Regions from separate parts of the Bradyrhizobium sp. USDA 4474 genome, predicted to be linked through region 2. Evidence: predicted binding sites of a transcription regulator. Region 2 holds the regulator's gene; the other holds the start of a gene.
The links. Region 2 encodes PhoB, which activates phosphate uptake and scavenging genes when phosphate is short. Its sites were predicted from a motif close to TGTCATNNANCTGTCAT; they were not measured.

Region 1 (9,500 bases), 1.8 Mb from region 2:
AGTTGATGGCGGAGAACGTGTAGTAGGCGACGTGGCTGCCCTGGATCAGCGCAGCTGATGCGATCACCGCCCACAAGCCGCCATCGCGCAGCAGCGCATTATCGGCTTGCGTCCCGGTCGTCTTGCGCCTGGCATCGTCGAGCGGTTGCAGCAGCAGGCTGACCAGGACCGTGACGACGGCCCACGCAACGATGATCCAGATCAGATCGCGCGCCGCGATGATGTCGACGAGATAACCGCAGGCGAGCGCCGCGGCCGCAAACGCCGCCGAGCCCCACAGCCTCAGGGGACCGTAGTCGAGCCCGTAACGCGCAACGCCCCGCAGCGCATAGGCATCGGTGAGCGGCGTCGTCGGCGTCCACATCATGCAGGTGAGTGCGTAGATCACGAACAGCTCCAACGGCTGCTGCTGCAAGCCGACGGCAGCAAAGCCGATTGCCGTCCCCAGCACCGAGATCATCATGCCGCCGCGAATGGCATGCCGCTTTTCGGCAATGGCGGTGACCTGCGGCAACGTGGTGAAGCGCGTGAGCGCCGGCAGCGCATTGATGAGGCCGATCCAGGAGGCGTCGATGCCGATCGCCTTGAGCCAGAGCGGGAAGAACGGCAGATGCGTCCCTGATACCGCGAACACTGCCGAATAGAACAGCGCGAGCCGCACGGCGAATCGCCGCTTGACCGAGGCTGCGATGGGGATTTGTGATTCGGGTAGCATCAAACCAATTGCGATTCGGTCGATATCGTGGTGATCGTTACAGCAACGCGCAGTGATTTGCGCGACGAGATTGACATGGCCTCTGAAGCATTCGCCCTTTCGCCTATGTCTGCCCGCGCGGCCGAGCCGAACGAGCAGGATTACGACGCGATCCGCGAAGCCTTCATGGAGACCGCGCGCGGACGCTGGTTCCTCGGCGAATACGCCAAGCGCAACCGCAACGCCGACACGCGCATGGTGCTCGATGCGGTCGCGAAAATCGAGGAAACCCTTGCGGCACAGCGACAACCCGTCGTGGTGGACCGCCTGCCCGAAGCCCTGGCCGCGATCCGCCGCGCGGTCGAGGACGCCGAGAGCGCCGCCGGCAAGGCGTTCGATCCTGCCGCGATCGAAGCCGGCCTCGCACCTGTCACGCGCGGCGTGCGCATCATCAAGGAGATCTCCTGGCGCTGGCGCGAGATCGGCGCCGATGGGCGAATCTGCGACCTGATTGATTCTCAGCTCGCCTCGATCGAGGCGGCCTGCGCCCAGGTGTCGGCGATCGACCCGCGCGGCGACCTCAAGGCTGCCTTCGATCTGCTCAAGGACCGGATCGAGCAGACCGAAGCAGATGGCGTCGCGGTGCCGCAGGCCGCGGCGCGACCTGCGCCCGCCCAGTCCACAGCGCCGGTGGCAGAAGCCCCAATTATCGAGGCGCCGGCTGCGATGGCGGGTGAAGCGCCCGTGGCTTTTACGGAGGCGCCACAGGAGATCGCACCCGAGCCCGAGGCCGCCGCCGACCTGAGCGGCGCCGCCGGGGAGACGATGGACGTCGCCGGCGCGCCCGAGATCGCCGAAAGCCACGCCGTCGCGGAAGAGAGTCTTGCTGCGCTCGAGGACAGCCTCGCCGATCCCGTGGGCGTCGCCGGGGTCACCGACGAATTCCCGCTCGATGCTGCCGCGGAAGCCGAGGACGAAGCCATCCTCGAGGCGATCGCGCTGGAGATGGCCGCGCCCGATCCGGAGTTCGACGCGATCGCCGAGCCCATGGAGGTGGGAGCAGCCGTTCCCGAGCCGATGATTGCGGAGGTCGCGGAGCCGGTCGCCATGGAGGCGCCGACCGCGCCACACGTTGAGGAGCCGGTCGCCGAGCAGCCGGTCACCGACGCCCCGATCGCGATGGAATCGCTCGCGCGCCTCACCGAGGCCATCGCGGAAGCCGCCGCCGAAATGATGGAGCAGCCGGCGCCCGCGATGGCGGCCGTGGCTACCTTCGCCGCAGCGCCGTCCGCGAGCCTGCCGATGCCGTCCCCCCTTCCCGAGCCCTCGCTCGGCGCCACCATCCTCGCCAGCGGCATCGTGCAAAAGCCCCGCCCCGCCGCAAACGATGCGTTGGCGCCGATCCGCCGCATGACCCAGGCCGAGAAGATCGCGTTCTTCTCGTAAGGGGGACGCGCTCTCCGCCGAAGCAATCCAGAGTCTTTCCGCGGAGGGATTCTGGATTGCTTCGCTGCGCTCGCATGACGGAGTGTGAGGGAAAGTTTTGGAGCGCACCGGAGCGTCGGCACTCATCCCGCTGGTGTTCTGTGCCGAGCTGGCAAGCCGCCGGAAGATCGATCTCTACGCGGAGAACGACAGGGCGATCCAGCGCCTCGCCGAATTGATCATTCGCGCGGTTCAAAACCAGCAAAGTTTCAGCATGCTGACTCACGATCCACAGCAGCTCTTCCCGTGGACCTTTCAGGGAGATCTCGCCTGGATGGAGCCGTACTACGCCCGCTTTCACGATCCGCGCCTGCTGCCCATTCTCAATGCCAGGAGACCCCTGACCAATCCACGTCTCGGCGGCAACGACACGGCAAGTTGGGGCCTGCACTTCCAAGCTGAATGAACATGCCGGCTCCCGAGTGTGATTCAGATCACGCAGCGCGCCATCGTGATTGCGATCACGGACCAGGATTCGAACGCGACCTAGCTTCCTCGCAACCAATCTCGCATCGAGATCAGCCCCGAGGGAGCACACCCCATGTTCCGCATGACATCCGCCCTGATGACGGCTGGCCTGCTGGGAAGCCTGTTCGGCTTCGCCTGCGGCCCGGCTTCCGCGCAAGTCGCCCCTGTCGAACCCGCCCCGACCACGCTGCAAGGCCCGGAACAGCGCGTGGCGCTGGTGATCGGCAATTCGAACTACCAGAACGCGCCGCAGCTCGCCAATCCCGACAATGACGCGCAGTCGATGGCGCAATTCCTCAACTCGGCCGGCTTCGAGGTGATCTCGGCCACCGACCTCGGCCAGAGCGACATGCTGCGCGTCGTGCAGGATTTCTCGGCCAAGGTGTCCGCGCGCGGCCCGAACACGGTGGCGATGGTCTATTACGCCGGTCATGGCGTGCAGCTTGCCGGCGAGAACTACCTCGTCCCCGTCGACGCGAAGGTGTCGAAGCCAACCGAGCTCGTCAACGACTCGGTCCGCCTGGTCGACGTCATGTCAACGCTCGAGACGATCCCGAGCCGGATGCGTATCGTCATCCTCGATGCCTGCCGCAACAACCCGTTCCCCGGCGTCAACGACGCCGGCCGGGGCCTTGCCATCGTTGACGCGCCGAACGGCTCGATCGTCGGCTATTCGACTGCGCCGGGCGCCGAGGCGCTCGACGGCACCAATGGCCACAGCCCCTACACGCAGGCCTTCCTGAACATCGCGCGCGAGCCCAACGTGCCGATCGAGCAGTTGTTCAAGCGCGTGCGCCTGGCGGTCAACCAGACCACCAGCGGCGCGCAAGTGCCCTGGGAGAGTTCCTCGCTCACCTCCGACTTCACCTTTTTCGGCGACACGGCCGTCGCCGCCAACCGCGCGCCGGTGCATGCGCCTGTCGTGCAGATGGCATCCAACCTGCCGAGCCGCACGGCGCGCCAAGCATATGACTATGTGCTGTCGGAGGGCAAGCCTGAATACTATCAGGAGTTCGTCGCGATGTATCCGCACGACCCGCTGTGCGATCACATCCGCTGGCTGCTTGCGAACCTCTTGCTCACGCAGGCCTGGCACCAGGCGGTGCTGGCGAACTCGCCGCTCGACTACAAGGCCTTCTACGACAGCTACGGCAACAGCCCCTACGCGCAAGTCGCGCTGAAGCTCGAGGCACAGCCGAAGCTGATTCCCCTGATGCAGGCGACGAAATTCCTCGCCCCGCAGAACATTGCCCCGACGCTCAAGATCGGCAATCTCGGCCAGCCCAAATACATGCCGCTGATCCAGCAGGGCAATGGCGCGCAGACCAACGTGAACCTGCCTGTCGTGCAGAAGCCGGTCGAGGGCAACCTCGGCAAGATCGTCACCCTGCCCGCACCGACCAACACGGCAGCAAACAACAACAGCATCGGCAAGATCGTGACGCTGCCGGTGACCAACACCAATACCGGCGCGGCGGGCAAGGTCGTGAGCATGCCGGTGACGATCGGCAAGGCCGGCACGACGGTCGGCGCGAAGCCCGCGAACGTCCCGACGCAGAACAACCCGATCCATATCAACAACGGCGTCGGGCTCAACAACAACCCGGTGAACAAGGTGCAGGTGCAGAACACCCGCCCGCAGCTCAACGCGACCAACCGGATCGTGAGCGGCGGCAACAATGTCCGTCAATCGATGAACCAGTCAAACATGAACGGCGGCAACAACCACCGCGGCTTCATGCACTGATGCCACGAAAAAGGTGCGCTCCCTCTCGCGCTTGCGGGGAGGGCCGGGGTGGGGTGTCTCCACAATGGGACAATCCCCAAGAGGAGACATCCCCCACCCGGCGCTTCGCGCCGACCTGCCCCGCAAGCGGGAGAGGTTGCACCGCGCAAGCGGCAAGCTCGAACTCAACACGTACAAAGGGGCAGAGCGGAAACGCTCTGCCCCTCGTTTGTCTCACGAAATTGGGAAAATCACGCCACCAGCTCGGCAAACAGATCCGCATCGACATTGCCGCCGGAGAGCACGATGACGACGTTCTTCCCGGCGACATCGAGACGCCCCGCGAGCAGCGCGGCGAGGCCCACGGCGCCCCCGGGTTCAACCACGAGCTTCAGCTCGCGATAGGCAAAGGCGACCGCCGCGCCGACCTCCTTGTCGGACGCCGTCACGCCGCGCGCGAGCAGCTTGCTGTTGATCGCAAACGTCAACTCACCGGGGATCAAGGCCATCAGCGCGTCGCAGATGGTGCGGCCCGCGGGCGGATGCGGCTCGCGATGGCCTGCGGTCAGCGACAGGCCGTGATCGTCGAACGCCTCGGGCTCGGCCACCACGATCTCGGCTTGCGGATAGCGTGCCTTCACCGCCGTGGCGACGCCCGCGATCAGGCCGCCGCCGGAGGCCGGTGCCACCACGACATCGGGCGCAAGGCCGAGCGCAGCCATGTCTTCCGCGATCTCGCGGCCGGCGGTGCCCTGGCCAGCGATCACGAACGGATCGTCATAGGGCCGGACCAGCGTCGCGCCGCGCTTCTCGGCGATGCCGCGCGAGATCGCCTCGCGGTCGTCGCGGTCGCGATCGTACAGCACGACTTCGGCGCCATAGGATTTGGTGCGCTCGCGCTTCGACAGCGGCGCGTCCGCCGGCATCACGATGGTCGCCTGCATGTCCAGGATCTTGGCCGCCGCCGCCACGCCCTGGGCGTGGTTGCCGGAGGAGAACGCGACGACGCCCCCCGGGCGCTTGTCCTGCGGGATCGAGAACACCTTGTTGAAGGCGCCGCGGAATTTGAAGGAGCCGGTGCGCTGGAGCATCTCCGGCTTCAGGAAAACTTTTGCACCCACGCGCTCGTTGAGCACGGGCAAGGACAACAACGGGGTGCGGACGGCGAAGGGCGCGAGCACGCGCGCTGCGGCGTCGATATCGGCGGGGCCGACCGGAAGGGGCTGTTCGGACATGGCGTGATTTTATCGCGGCGGACGAGCCGCGGGCAAGACACCTCCGGGCGAGGATCCTCTGCGCTCAGGCGACGAACCGCGGCCGTTCCGCTCCAGCCCGGCCAGGCAGCACGGCGCCAACGGCGCGGATGCGCTCGACAAAAGCCCGCGCCGAGGCCTCCCAGGTATAGGCGGCGGCGAATTCGACGCAGGCCTGCCTGGAGATGTCGAGCGCCGCAAGGCAGGCGTCACGCAGATCATCCTCCAGCGCGCCGACAGGTGCATCGCCGATGACGTCGCGGGGCCCCTTCACCGGGAACGCCGCGACCGGCAGTCCGCTCGCGAGCGCCTCGAGCAGGACCAGGCCGAACGTGTCGGTCTTGCTCGGAAACACGAAGACATCGGCCGCCGCATAGATGTCGGCCAGCTCCTCCCCGTGCTTTTCGCCCAGGAAAATTGCATCGGGATAGGCCTCTTCCAGCGCGTTGCGCGCCGGGCCGTCGCCGACGATGACCTTGGTGCCGGGCAGATCGAGATCGAGGAACGCCTCGAGATTCTTCTCCACCGCGACGCGGCCGACCGAAAGGAAGACGGGGGCCGGCAGGCAAAGATCGATGGCGCGGGGGTGGAACAGATGCGTATCGACGCCGCGTGGCCACAGCACGACATTGTCGAAACCGCGCTCGCCGAGTTCGCGGGCCAGCGCTGGCGTCGCCGCCATCACGGCCCGGCTCGGGCCGTGGAAGCGGCGCAGCGCCCGCCAGATCAGCGAGCCCGGAACCGGCACGCGGGCGCGGACATATTCGGGGAAGCGGGTGTGGAAGCTGGTCGTGAACGGCAGCTTGCGCTGGCGGCAATAGCGGCGGACCATCACGCCGATCGGTCCTTCCGTCGCGATGTGGATGCTGTCGGGCCGGGCTTCCTCGATCAGCTTCGCAATGCGCGCCGGGCGCGGCATCGCCAGCCGCACGTCGCGATAGCTCGGCATCGCAAAGGTGCGGAACGATTGCGGCGTCAGGAACGTGAACTCGACGCCAAGACCTTCGACTTGAAGCGCCTTCGCGGCGTCAGCGAGCTTGGTCAGCGTCCGAACCACACCGTTGACTTGCGGGTGCCAGGCGTCGGTCGCGACCAGGATGCGCATCAGGCAGCTCTCATCAAGCAGCTCTGGCTGCCACCTGCGGCACTTCTGCCGGCTTCTGCAGGTGATCCGCCCAGGTGATGATCTCGAAACGGCCGTCGTCGTGCTCGACCAGCGCAGTGCAGCTCTCGACCCAGTCGCCGCAGTTCATGTAGCGGATGCCGTTCTCGTCGCGGATCACGGCGTAGTGGATGTGGCCGCAGATCACGCCATCGGCGTCGTGGCGCCGTGCTTCGGCGGCGAGCGCCTGCTCGAACGCGCCGATATAGTTGACCGCGTTCTTGACCTTCTGCTTGGCCCATTGCGACAGCGACCAATAGGGCACCTTGAACATGCGGCGGAAGAAGTTGACGAAGCGATTCATCTGGATCGCGAAGTCGTAGGCCTTGTCGCCGAGATGGGCGAGCCAGCGCGCGTTCTGCACCACGAGGTCGAAGATGTCGCCGTGGATGACGAGATATCGCTTGCCGTCCACGCCGGTGTGGACGGTGTTCTCGACGACGTCGATGCCGCCGAAATGCGTGCCGTAATAGTTGCGTAGGAACTCGTCGTGATTGCCGGGCACGTAGACGACCTTGGCACCCTTGCGCGCCTTGCGCAGCAGCTTCTGGACGAGGTCGTTATGCGATTGCGGCCAATGCCAGCTCGATTTCAACGCCCACCCATCCACGATGTCGCCGACGAGATAGATCGTGTCGGCATCGTGGTAACGCAGGAAGTCCAGCAGAAGATCGGCTTGAGAGCCGCGGGCTCCGAGATGGACGTCGGAGATGAACAACGTGCGAAAGCGCCGCTCCGGGCTTTCGTCACTCACATCGTAACTTCCCATGCGACAGCCTGTAACAATGTCCCGTGACAGGGGGATGACGATTGAACCTTTGAGGCACCCTCGGATACGAATCGGACCTTGCCTCGCCCTCCCCGCGATTATCAGCCGCATGCGACAAACAGGCGACATGGCCCGCGATGGGGCCCCGCAAAATGCCGGGAAGCCATGGGTCCCGGCGGGTGCTTGCGAGCCGCGAAATGAGCGTCAGTAAAATCGGTGGAAATGATGGATCGGCCCGTGGCCGTGACCGACGCTGAAGCGGTCGGCAGAAGCGATCGCCGCGCTGATCCAGCTCTTGGCATTGCGCACGGCCGTTTCGAGATCTTCGCCCTTGGCAAGACCCGCCGCAACCGCTGAGGATAGCGAGCAGCCGGTGCCGTGGGTGTTGCGGGTCGCGATGCGCGGTGCAGCAAGCGCGATCATGGCGGTGGCGCTGATCAGATAGTCGGTGCTCTCCGCTCCCTCGCCGTGCCCGCCCTTGATCAGGACGGCGCGGCAGCCGAGGCCAAGCAGGCGACGCCCCTGGCTTTCGACATCGCTCTCGCTTCGCGCGACCGGCTCGTCCAGCAGCGCAGCCGCCTCGGGCAGATTGGGCGTGATCACCGACGCGAGCGGCATCAGTTTCGTGCGCAACGCTTCGACGGCCTCCGCGGCAAGCAAGCGATCGCCCGAACTTGCGACCATCACGGGATCGAGCACGACATGGCGCGGCCTCCAGTACGACAGCGCTGAGGCGATCGCATCGATGCTGCCTGCCTGCGCCACCATGCCGATCTTGACGGCGCCGACGTCGAGATCGGAGAACACCGCATCGATCTGCGCGGTGAGGAAATCAGCGGGCACCGGGTGAATGCCGGTGACGCCTTTGGTGTTTTGCGCGGTCAACGCGGTGATCGCGGAGGTGCCGTAGACGCCGAGTGCGGCAAAGGTCTTCAGGTCGGCCTGGATGCCGGCGCCGCCGCTCGAATCGGAACCGGCGATGGTGAGCGCCACTGATGTCGTCATCGCGGGACACGCTTGCTTGAACAAAACTCGGCCATCGCCTGTCCTAGCGCCCTCCCACAGCCCCAGCAAGCCGCCGAATCTCGCGGCGCCGATGACCTCGTGGCCCTTGTCGCGACCGCTGGCGGCTTGCTAAATCGGGCCGGTTTTGGCCTATTGGCCGGGAACAGGCCTTCGGAGTGACTGCTATGGTTCCTTTTTTCGTCCAGATCAAATGCAAGCTCGGCCAGTCCTATACGGTGGCCAACGCGCTCGCCGAAGCCGAGATCGCCTCCGAGATCTACTCCACGGCAGGCCAATACGATCTGCTGGTGAAGTTCTATGTCGACAAAGACACCGATATCGGCCACTTCGTGAACGAGAAGGTGCAGGTGCTGCCGGGCATCCAGGACACCCTCACCATCATCACCTTCAAGGCGTTCGGCGCCAGCTAGCCGCCACCTTCCCTGCGCTTGGGCGGCGTCGGGCCATCGACGGGCGGCAGCGACTTCAGATAGGCGGCCATCGCCGCGCGGTCCTCAGGCTTGAGCTGCGCGAGGTTCTTGATCACCGGCCGCATCGAGCCCGATGCGCTGTCGCCCTCGGGCATGTCGCCGGTCTCGAGGAAGTCGGCGATGTCGCTCTCACTCCAGCTGCCCAAGCCCTTCTGAGTGATGTTCGGCACCCAGCCCTCGCCTTCGGGATTGGGGCCGCCGGCGAAGCGCTGCGAGCCGATGACGCCGCCGAGAACATTGCGCGGGCTGTGGCACTCGGCGCAATGGCCAAAGCCGTTGACGAGATAGGCGCCGCGATTCCATTGCGCTGAACGTGCCGGATCTGGCACGAACGGCCTGACATCCATGAACAGCCATTTCCAGATGCCGACATTGCGGCGGATGTTGAACGGAAACGGCAGATCATGGTCGCGCAGCCGGCCCGAGACCTGCGGCAGCGTCTTCAGG
Region 2 (9,500 bases):
CTTGAGCTCCGACAGCGGCAGCTCGTTGATATCGAGGAAGTGCTTGGGACTCTTGCTCATCAGCTTGCCGCCCGCTTGTTACCCGACAGCGCCGTGCAGGCGCGTTCGAGCCTGGCGACGCTGTCCTCGATCTCGGCTTCGGTGACGATCAGCGGCGGCAGGAAGCGTACGACATTGTCGCCGGCGCCGACGGTGAGCAGTTTTTCGTTGCGCAAGGCCGCAACCAGATCGCCTGAGGGCACCACGGCCTTGATGCCGATCAAGAGCCCCTCGCCGCGGACTTCGCTGAGGATATCGGGGTGACGGTCGATCACGGAAGCGAGTTTCTGCTTCAGGAGCAGCGACATCTTCTGCACGTGGTCGAAGAAGCCGGGCTTGAGCATGACATCGAGCACGGCGTTTGCAGCTGCGATCGCCAGCGGATTGCCGCCGAAGGTCGAGCCGTGCGAGCCGGGTCCCATGCCGGAGGCTGCATCCCCCGTTGCCAGCACCGCGCCGATCGGGAAGCCACCGCCGAGCGCCTTGGCGAGCGACATCACGTCAGGCGTGACGCCGGTGCGCCGATGGGCAAACAGGTCGCCGGTGCGGCCCATGCCGGTCTGCACTTCGTCGAAGGCGAGCAGCAAGCCCTTCTCGTCGCAGAGCTGACGCAGCGCCTTGAGGAAAGACGGTGTCGCAGAGCGCACGCCGCCCTCACCCTGGATCGGCTCGATCAGGATGCCGGCGGTGTGTGGCCCGATCGCCTTCTTCACGGCCTCGATGTCGCCATGCGGCACCTGGTCGAAACCGTCCATCGGCGGCCCGAAGCCTTCGAGATATTTTGCCGATCCGGTCGCGGCCAGCGTCGCCAGCGTGCGGCCATGGAAAGCGCCTTCGAAGGTGACGATGCGATAGCGCTCGGGATGGCCCTTGGAGAAGTGATGATGGCGGACCAGCTTGATCACGCCCTCCAGCGCCTCGGCGCCGGAATTACAGAAGAACACGAAGTCGGCAAAACTCTCGTTGCACAGACGCGCGGCGAGCTTCTCGCCATCCGGGCTCTGGAACAGGTTCGACATGTGCCAGAGCTTGGTGGCCTGCTCCTGCAGCGCCTTGACCAGCGCGGGATGGGCATGTCCGAGCGCATTCACGGCGACGCCCGAGGTGAAATCGAGATACCGATCGCCATTGGTTGCGATCAACCAAACGCCTTCACCGCGCTCAAAACCGAGATCGGCCCTGGCGAAAACGGGGAGCAAATGCGGCGCTGCGCTGTTAGTCATGACGGCCACTTGAATGTTGCGGACGGTGTGGGCGTGCATTGCGCAACGCACCATTGACCAGCCTGAAAACGAAACGTGCCGCCTTTTAAGGGCGGCACGCGTCACCATTTTAGGCCTGGTGAAACGGGTGTCAATGCCGCCCGAACGCCTCGCGACATGCTGAATCCGTAGTCTTGCGGTGGCGATTTTGCGGGATATTCGCCACGGAACATGTGGAAGCGAGTCGCCGGACTCTTGCGCGTGAGTCACGCCATATTGTAGCGTTCGGCTTGTCAGATACGACATCTCGTGCAGCGGTTCTGATCCCAAAAGTCCTCTTGTACCGGCGTAAACGTTCGGGCGTCTGATTGCGCCCGGCGAGCCTTAAGGGATTCTGGCGGCACGGGTTTTTCGAAGCTTACGCATTCGTCGTGCGGCCCCGCAGATGGCGGCGCGCGGTGAAGGAAAGGGTGCCATGACCGTTTTGACTTGGTCCGACGATCGCGTCGAACAGCTGAAAAAGCTCTGGGAGGCCGGACTTTCGGCCAGCCAGATTGCCGCTGAGCTTGGGAATGTCACCCGCAACGCCGTGATCGGCAAGGTACACAGGCTCGGCCTGTCCGGCCGCGCCAAGAGCCCGTCTTCGGCAGCTCCCCGGCCGCGCAAGGCGCGTCCCGCGCAGCACATGATGCGCGTGAGCCGCCCGATCTCGCGGGGCAACACCGCACTCGCCCAGGCCTTCGAGGTCGAGGTCGAGGCTGAACCTGTGACCTTCGACAACGTGGTGCCGATGAGCCAGCGGCTGTCGCTGCTCGAATTGAACGAGGCCACCTGCCACTGGCCGGTCGGCGATCCCTCGAGCGCGGACTTCTTCTTCTGCGGCGGCAAGGCGCTCTCCGGCCTGCCCTATTGCGCCCAGCACTCGCGGGTCGCGTATCAGCCGGCGGCCGATCGTCGCCGCGCGCCGGCGAAGCCGGGTCCGCGCTGAGCATGGCTCCAGACGACAGCGTCCCGGTACCTGCGACGATCGAGACATAAAAAAGCGCGCCCCAGGGCGCGCTTTTTATTTTGCTTGCATGTCACCGTGCTCAGGCCTGCTCGGCCTTCGCGAAGCGGTCGTCGAGCGCGTAGCCGGCGCCACGGACGGTGCGGATCGGGTCCTGCTCGCGGCCGAGATTGAGGAGCTTGCGCAGGCGGCCGATATGCACGTCGACGGTCCGCTCGTCGATGTAGATGTCGCGGCCCCAGACGCTGTCGAGCAACTGCTCGCGCGAGAACACGCGGCCGGGATGCTCCAGGAAGAACTCCAGCAGGCGATATTCGGTCGGGCCGAGGTCGATCGGCCGGCCCGAGCGCGCCACGCGACGCTTTTCGCGGTCGAGCTCGATGTCGCCGAAAGCCAGCACGGTTGCGAGCCGCTCGGGGCTTGCACGCCGCAGCAGTCCTTTCACCCGCGCCAACAGCTCAGGCACGGAGAACGGCTTGACGATGTAATCGTCGGCGCCGGTGGCGAGGCCGCGCACCCGCTCGCTCTCCTCGCCGCGCGCGGTGAGCATGATGATCGGCAGCTGCTTGGTGTCGGACCGCGTCCGCAACCGGCGGCACAGCTCGATACCGGACAGGCCCGGCAGCATCCAGTCGAGCACGATCAGATCGGGAATGTGCTCCTTGAGACGGGTGTCGGCGTCGTCGCCGCGCATCACCGTCTCGACGTCATAACCGTCGCCTTCGAGATTGTAGCGAAGCAGCTCGGTGAGAGCTTCTTCGTCTTCAACCACCATAATGCGTGCGCCCATGGGGTCGTCGCTCCTTGAGGATTCAGGTGTTGGGGACGGTGGTTGCGAAGGTCGTCATGTCGCCCTTCGGTCGCTTGTCGGTGATGGCCTGGCCTTCGATCATGTAGAACACGGTCTCGGCAATGTTGGTGGCGTGGTCGCCGATCCGCTCGATGTTCTTGGCGCAGAACATCAGATGGATGCAGAACGAGATGTTGCGCGGATCCTCCATCATGTAGGTGAGGAGCTCGCGGAACAGCGAGGTGCAGATGGCGTCGACCTCCTCGTCGCCCTTCCACACCACCATCGCCGCCGGCAGATCATGCGCGGCATAGGCATCCAGCACCGACTTGACCTGTTGCTGCACGAGGTCGGTCATGTGCTCGAGGCCACGGAACAGCTTGAGCGGATGGAAATCCGTCTCAAGCGCCGCGACGCGTTTGCCCATGTTCTTGGCGAGGTCGCCGATCCGCTCGAGATCGGTCGCGACGCGCATGGCGCCGACGATCTCGCGCAGATCGATCGCCATCGGCTGGCGGCGGGCGATGGTGAGCACGGCGTGCTCCTCGATCCGCCTTTGAAGCGCGTCGATCTCGGCGTCGGTGATGACCACGCGCTGGCCGAGCGCGACGTCGCGACGGATCAGCGCGTCGACGGAATCGACGATCATCCGCTCGGCGAGGCCGCCCATTTCCGCGACCGACCGGGTGAGCTCCTGGAGGTCGGTATCGAAAGCCTTTGCGGTATGTTCAGAACCCATGTCCTGTCTCCTCAGCCGAACCGGCCGGTAATGTAATCCTGCGTGCGCCGGTCGGTCGGCGACGTGAAGATCTTGCTGGTGTCGTCGAACTCGATCAACTCGCCGAGATACATGAAGGCGGTCTTGTCGGAGACGCGCGCCGCCTGCTGCATGTTGTGGGTGACGATCGCGATCGTGTAATTCTCGGACAGTTCCTGGATCAGCTCCTCGACCTTGGCGGTCGAGATCGGGTCGAGCGCCGAGCAGGGCTCGTCGAACAGGATCACCTCGGGCCGCACGGCGACGGTGCGCGCGATGCAGAGACGCTGCTGCTGGCCGCCGGAGAGCGAGAGGCCGGATGCATTGAGCTTGTCCTTGACCTCGTTCCACAGCGCGCCGCCGCGCAGCGCCTTCTCGACGCGGTCGTCCATCTCGGACTTCGGGATCTTCTCGTAGAGACGGATGCCGAAGGCGATGTTCTCGTAGATCGTCATCGGAAACGGCGTCGGCTTCTGGAACACCATGCCGACGCGCGCGCGCAACAGATTGAGGTCCAGCCCGGGATCGAGGATGTTGGTCTGGTCGAGCATCAGCTGGCCGGTGACGCGCTGGCCGGGATAGAGGTCGTACATCCGGTTGAAGATGCGCAGCAGGGTCGACTTGCCGCAGCCCGACGGGCCGATGAAGGCCGTGACGCGGTTGGTGCCGAGCGCCAGATTGATGTTCTTCAGCGCGTGGTGCTCGCCGTAATAGAAGTTGAGATTGCGCACCGTCACCTTCGCCGGAGCTTCGGGCAGCGGCTGCTGGGCATGCGGGAGCCCGCCGGAGGCGCTCATCGATACGGAAAGGTCACTCATTTTGCGGTCCTCTCGGCGCCAAGAATGCGCGCGCCAATGTTCAGGGCAAGCACGGTCAACGTAATCAGCAGCGCACCGCTCCAGGCGAGTTGCTTCCAATAGGCATAGGGGCTCTGGACGAAGTTGTTGATCGTCACGGGCAGGTTCGCCATCGTCTTGTTCAAGCCGAGGCTGAAGAACTGGTTCGACAGCGCGGTGAAGAGCAATGGCGCGGTCTCGCCGGCGACACGGGCGGTCGCGAGCAGCACGCCGGTAATGAGACCCGAGCGGGCCGCGCGATAGGCGATCCGCTTGATCACCAGCGAGCGCGGCAGGCCGAGCGCCGAGGCCGCTTCGCGCAGCGCGTTCGGCACCAGCAGCAGCATGTCCTCGGTCGTACGCAGCACCACCGGGATCACGATGACGGCCAAAGCGAGCGAGCCTGCGATCGCCGAGAAGCCGCGCATCGGCACCACCACGGCGCCATAGATGAACAGGCCGATGATGATCGAGGGCGCCGACAGCAGGATGTCGTTGATGAAGCGGATCACCGAGGTCAGCTTGTCGTTGCGACCGTACTCGGCGAGATAGGTGCCGGCGAACAGGCCGAGCGGCGCGCCGATGCCGACGCCGATCACGGTCATGATCAGCGAACCCACGATGGCGTTGCGCAGGCCGCCTTCGGTCGAGCCCGGCGGCGGCGTGTCGGCGACGAACAGTTCGAGGTTGAGGCCCGCCAACCCGTTGTAAAGCAGCGTCATCAGGATCAGCGCGAGCCAGGTCACGCCGAAGGCGGCGGCGGCGATGCAGAGCGTGCGGACGACGATGTCCTTGCGGCGGCGGCGTGCATAAATCCGGTTCATGTTACTTCCCCGCCTTCCTTTCCAGACGCAGCAGCATCAGCCGGGCGCCCGCGAGCACGAAGAACGTCAGCACGAACAGCAGCAGGCCGAGCAGGATCAGGCCGGACTGGTGCAGCCCGTCGCTCTCGGCGAATTCGGAGGCGATCGCCGCCGAGATCGTCGTGCCCGGCGCGAAGATCGACGACGAGATGCGGAACGAGTTGCCGATGATGAAGGTGACCGCCATGGTCTCGCCGAGCGCGCGGCCCAGCGCCAGCATGACGCCGCCGATGATGCCGACGCGGGTATAGGGAATTACCACGCTGCGCACCACTTCCCAGGTGGTGCAGCCGACGCCATAGGCAGCTTCCTTCAGCACCGGAGGCACCGTCTTGAACACGTCCACCGAGATCGATGTGATGAATGGCAGCACCATGATCGCGAGGATCAGCGCGGCGTTGAACAGGCTGAGATAGGACGGCGGACCTGCGAAGATCGCGCCGAGCACGGGGACGCCATCGAAGATCTTGATCATGAAGGGCTGGAAGGTGTTGGCCAGGAACGGGCCCAGCACGAAGAAGCCCCACATGCCGTAGATGATCGAGGGAATGCCGGCGAGCAGCTCGATCGCCATGCCGATCGGCCGGCGCAGCCATTGCGGGCAGAGCTCGGTCAGGAAGATCGCAATGCCGAGACCGACCGGAATGGCGATCAGCATCGCTATGAAGGAGGTGACGAGCGTGCCGTACATCGGTCCGAGCGCGCCGAGCACGGGCGGATCCGCCGAGGGCGCCCAGCGCTGCGTCCACAGGAACGCGAAGCCGTACTCCTTCATCGCCGGGACGGCGCCGATGATCAGCGAAACGATGATGCCGCCGAGAATGAGAAGCACCGAAATCGCGCTGAGCCGCGTAATCCAGTAGAAGGTGACATCGCCGAGCTTGAACGCGCTCAAAGCCTTGGCGCGATCGTATGGTCCGGCGTCGTCGATTACATCGCTCTGAACGGCCATTTCTGCCACGCCGATCCCCTGTGCCAAGTCATATACGCTTTTGATGGTCTCGTGCCCCGGACTCGGCACGAGGCCTATCCGGGGCAGAAAAGTCGTCACGTCGGCAATGCGGCCGCAGGAGGCCGCACTGCCTCCGAGAGCAAAGAGCTTAGCTCTTGATGTCGGCTGACCAGGTCTTCTCGATCAGCTTCACGACGTTCTCGGGCATCGGGATGTAGTCGAGTTCCTCCGCAGACTTCGCACCCTTTTCAAAGGCGAACTGGAAGAACTTCAGCGCTTCCTGCGACGCGGCCTTGTCGGTCGCTTCCTTGTGCATCAGCACGAAGGTCGTCGCGACGATCGGCCAGGACTTGTCGCCAGGCTGGTCGGTGAGGATCAGGTAGTACCCCGGAGCGCTGGTCCAGTCGGCGTTGGACGCGGCAGCCTGGAACGACTCGTTGGTCGGGTCGACGGTCTTGCCGGCCTTGTTGACCATCTTGGTGTAGGTCAGCTTGTTCTGCTTGGCATAGGCGTATTCGACATAACCGATCGAGTTCCTGGTCTGGGCAATGTTTCCGGCAACGCCCTCGTTGCCCTTGGCGCCGACGCCAACGGGCCACTCGACGGCGGTGCCTTCACCGACCTTGCTCTTCCAGTCGGCGCTGGCCTTGGAGAGGTAGTTGGTGAAGTTGAAGGTGGTACCCGAACCGTCCGCGCGGTGAACGACCGAGATCGATTCCGACGGCAGCTTGGCACCCGGGTTCAGCTTCTTGATCGCAGCGTCGTCCCACTTGGTGATCTTGCCGACGAAGATGTCGGCGAGGGTGGCGCCGTCGAGCACGAGATCGCCGGCCTTCACGCCTTCAACGTTCACGACCGGAACGATACCGCCCATGACCATCGGCCACTGAGCGAAGCCGTCCTTCTGGAGCTGATCCGCCTTCAAGGGAGCGTCGGTCGCGCCGAAGGTCACGGTCTTGGCCTGGATCTGCTTGATGCCGGCGCCAGAACCGATCGACTGGTAGTTCACGCCATTGCCCGTGTCCTTCTTGTAGGCATCAGCCCATTTGGAGAGGACGGGGAAAATGAAGGTCGAGCCGGCACCGGTGATGTCGGCGGCGAAGGCCGTCGTCGTCGTTGCGGCGACCAAGCCGGCAGCGACGATCGTCTTGATGAATTTCATGCTGGTCTCCATACAGGGGAGCGAAGCGCCCATCAGCGCCCGATCGCGCTCCCCGCGCCGCCCCTTTAGGAGCGGTCGGCTGAGCTTTTACGAAGCTTTCATGACAGTCGGATGACACCATCAAGCAATTGAAATCGCTCGATTTTCTTGTCTAGACGAAAGTCTTGGCCTGGGGAAAACAGGCGGTGAAAGTGGCGCCCTGTTTGGGCACACTTTCGATCAAAAGACGGCCGCGGTGACGATTTAGAATGTGTTTCACCAGGGATAGTCCCAGTCCTGTTCCGCCCTGCAAGCGGCTGTCGCCGACATCGACCCGATAGAACCGCTCGGTCAGGCGCGGCAGGTGCTCGGGCGCGATGCCGGGGCCGAAGTCGCGGACCGTGACCCGGATTTCCTGCGTTCCATCGGTGCCCGAGGGAGCGGTCAGCGACACGATGACGCGCCCGCCGGAGGCGCCGTATTTGAGCGCGTTCTCGATCAGATTCTCGAACAGGCGGAGCAGCTCCTCCCGGTCGCCGGCGATCATGACCGGGGTCTCAGGCAGATGGGTCTCGACCTCGACCTGACGTTCCCGCGCCAGCGGCTCGAGCCCATCGGCGACCTGGAAGATGATCGGCAGCAGATCGACCAGGGTGTCGGGCCGCACATGGGCCGACAGCTCCACCCGCGACAGCGACAAGAGATCGTCGATGAGGCGCGCCATGCGGGTCGCCTGATTGTGCATGATGCCGAGGAAGCGCTCGCGCGCCTTGGGATCGTCCTTGGCCTGGCCCTGCAGCGTATCGATGAAGCCGGACAGCGCCGCGAGCGGCGTGCGCAATTCGTGGCTGGCATTGGCGACGAAGTCGGCCCGCATCTCCTCGACCCGGCGCAACGGCGTCTGGTCGTGGAACGTCATCAGCATGCACTTGTCGGCGCCGCCGAAATTTGTCGGCACCGGCACCGGGGTGATGATCAGTTCCATCCAGCGATCGACGGGCACGTGGTCGAGATAGGTCGCGCGCCGCGGCTCGGTGGTCGCAATGGATTCGCGCAGCGCGGTGATGATCTCCGGCGAGCGCAGCGCGAACTGGGCCAGCTCGTTCTTGCGCAGCGCCGGCGCGAGCTGGGCGGCGGCGGCATTGAGGTGGATGACGCGGCCGGCGCGGTCGAGCAGCACGGCAGGATCAGGCATGCCCGCGACGACGGCGGCCACGGCCGCGCTTTCGACCGGATTGACCCGCCTGACGTCGTCGCGCGAGGTTGCGGCATCATGCAGCCGCCAGGGGATCAGCGCGGCAGCCGCGATGCACAGGAACACCGCCACGGCCCGGATCGCCGACAATTCGCCGAGCGAGACCACCACCGACAACGCCAGCGCCGCGGCAATCAGGATGACGGTCGAATGCCGCAACCGGTCGGACCAAGGCTGCGCGGGGGGAGACGAGGGAGCGTCGATCGCCATCGGGGCGGGCTTCTCCTTGTTGCGCCGGTCAGGCGCCGCTGCCGTCGCGACGCTCTCTCACATAGGCGGCTTTGGGTGCCGGACCGGGGTCGAGCTTGAGCGCCGCCTGCTGCAAGCGCTTGGACCGCGCACCGATGATAACTTCGCGAAACGTCAGCAAGATTACAGAGATGACGAAGGGCGACAGATAATAGAGCACCCGGAACAGCAGCATGCCGCCCAGCAGCTCCTCGCGGTCCATCTGCCAGAGACCTACCAGCATGGCGGCGTCGAACACCCCGAGTCCGCCGGGCGAATGGCTGGCAAAGCCGAGCAGCGTCGCCGAGACGAAGATGACCGCGACCACGACGAAGCCGAGGTTGGGCTCGTCGGGGACCAGCACGTACATCGCGAGCGCGCAGAAGCCGAGATCGATGATGCCGATCGCGATCTGGAGCAGGGTCAGCGGG

Region 1: a site for PhoB is predicted at 7,581-7,597, ahead of ACVW16_RS06945 (UDP-2,3-diacylglucosamine diphosphatase). Genes of this name have one in related genera too.

Annotation. Positions count from the first base shown of each region.
Region 1 covers NZ_JBSRZJ010000002.1:1,081,628-1,091,127, forward strand. The annotation lists gene ACVW16_RS06915 (MFS transporter) at 1-715, opposite strand, end outside; gene ACVW16_RS06920 (hypothetical protein) at 791-2,140, shown strand; gene ACVW16_RS06925 (alginate lyase family protein) at 2,238-2,585, shown strand; gene ACVW16_RS06930 (caspase family protein) at 2,721-4,394, shown strand; gene ACVW16_RS06935 (threonine/serine dehydratase) at 4,625-5,608, opposite strand; gene ACVW16_RS06940 (glycosyltransferase family 4 protein) at 5,673-6,731, opposite strand; gene ACVW16_RS06945 (UDP-2,3-diacylglucosamine diphosphatase) at 6,745-7,557, opposite strand; gene thiD (bifunctional hydroxymethylpyrimidine kinase/phosphomethylpyrimidine kinase) at 7,762-8,562, opposite strand; gene ACVW16_RS06955 (Lrp/AsnC ligand binding domain-containing protein) at 8,748-8,993, shown strand; gene ACVW16_RS06960 (c-type cytochrome) at 8,990-9,500, opposite strand, start outside.
Region 2 covers NZ_JBSRZJ010000002.1:2,930,701-2,940,200, forward strand. The annotation lists gene argF (ornithine carbamoyltransferase) at 1-60, opposite strand, end outside; gene ACVW16_RS15710 (acetylornithine transaminase) at 60-1,262, opposite strand; gene ACVW16_RS15715 (GcrA family cell cycle regulator) at 1,717-2,229, shown strand; gene phoB (phosphate regulon transcriptional regulator PhoB) at 2,330-3,037, opposite strand; gene phoU (phosphate signaling complex protein PhoU) at 3,060-3,776, opposite strand; gene pstB (phosphate ABC transporter ATP-binding protein PstB) at 3,788-4,612, opposite strand; gene pstA (phosphate ABC transporter permease PstA) at 4,609-5,454, opposite strand; gene pstC (phosphate ABC transporter permease subunit PstC) at 5,456-6,445, opposite strand; gene pstS (phosphate ABC transporter substrate-binding protein PstS) at 6,594-7,607, opposite strand; gene ACVW16_RS15750 (ATP-binding protein) at 7,759-9,051, opposite strand; gene ACVW16_RS15755 (UPF0104 family protein) at 9,080-9,500, opposite strand, start outside.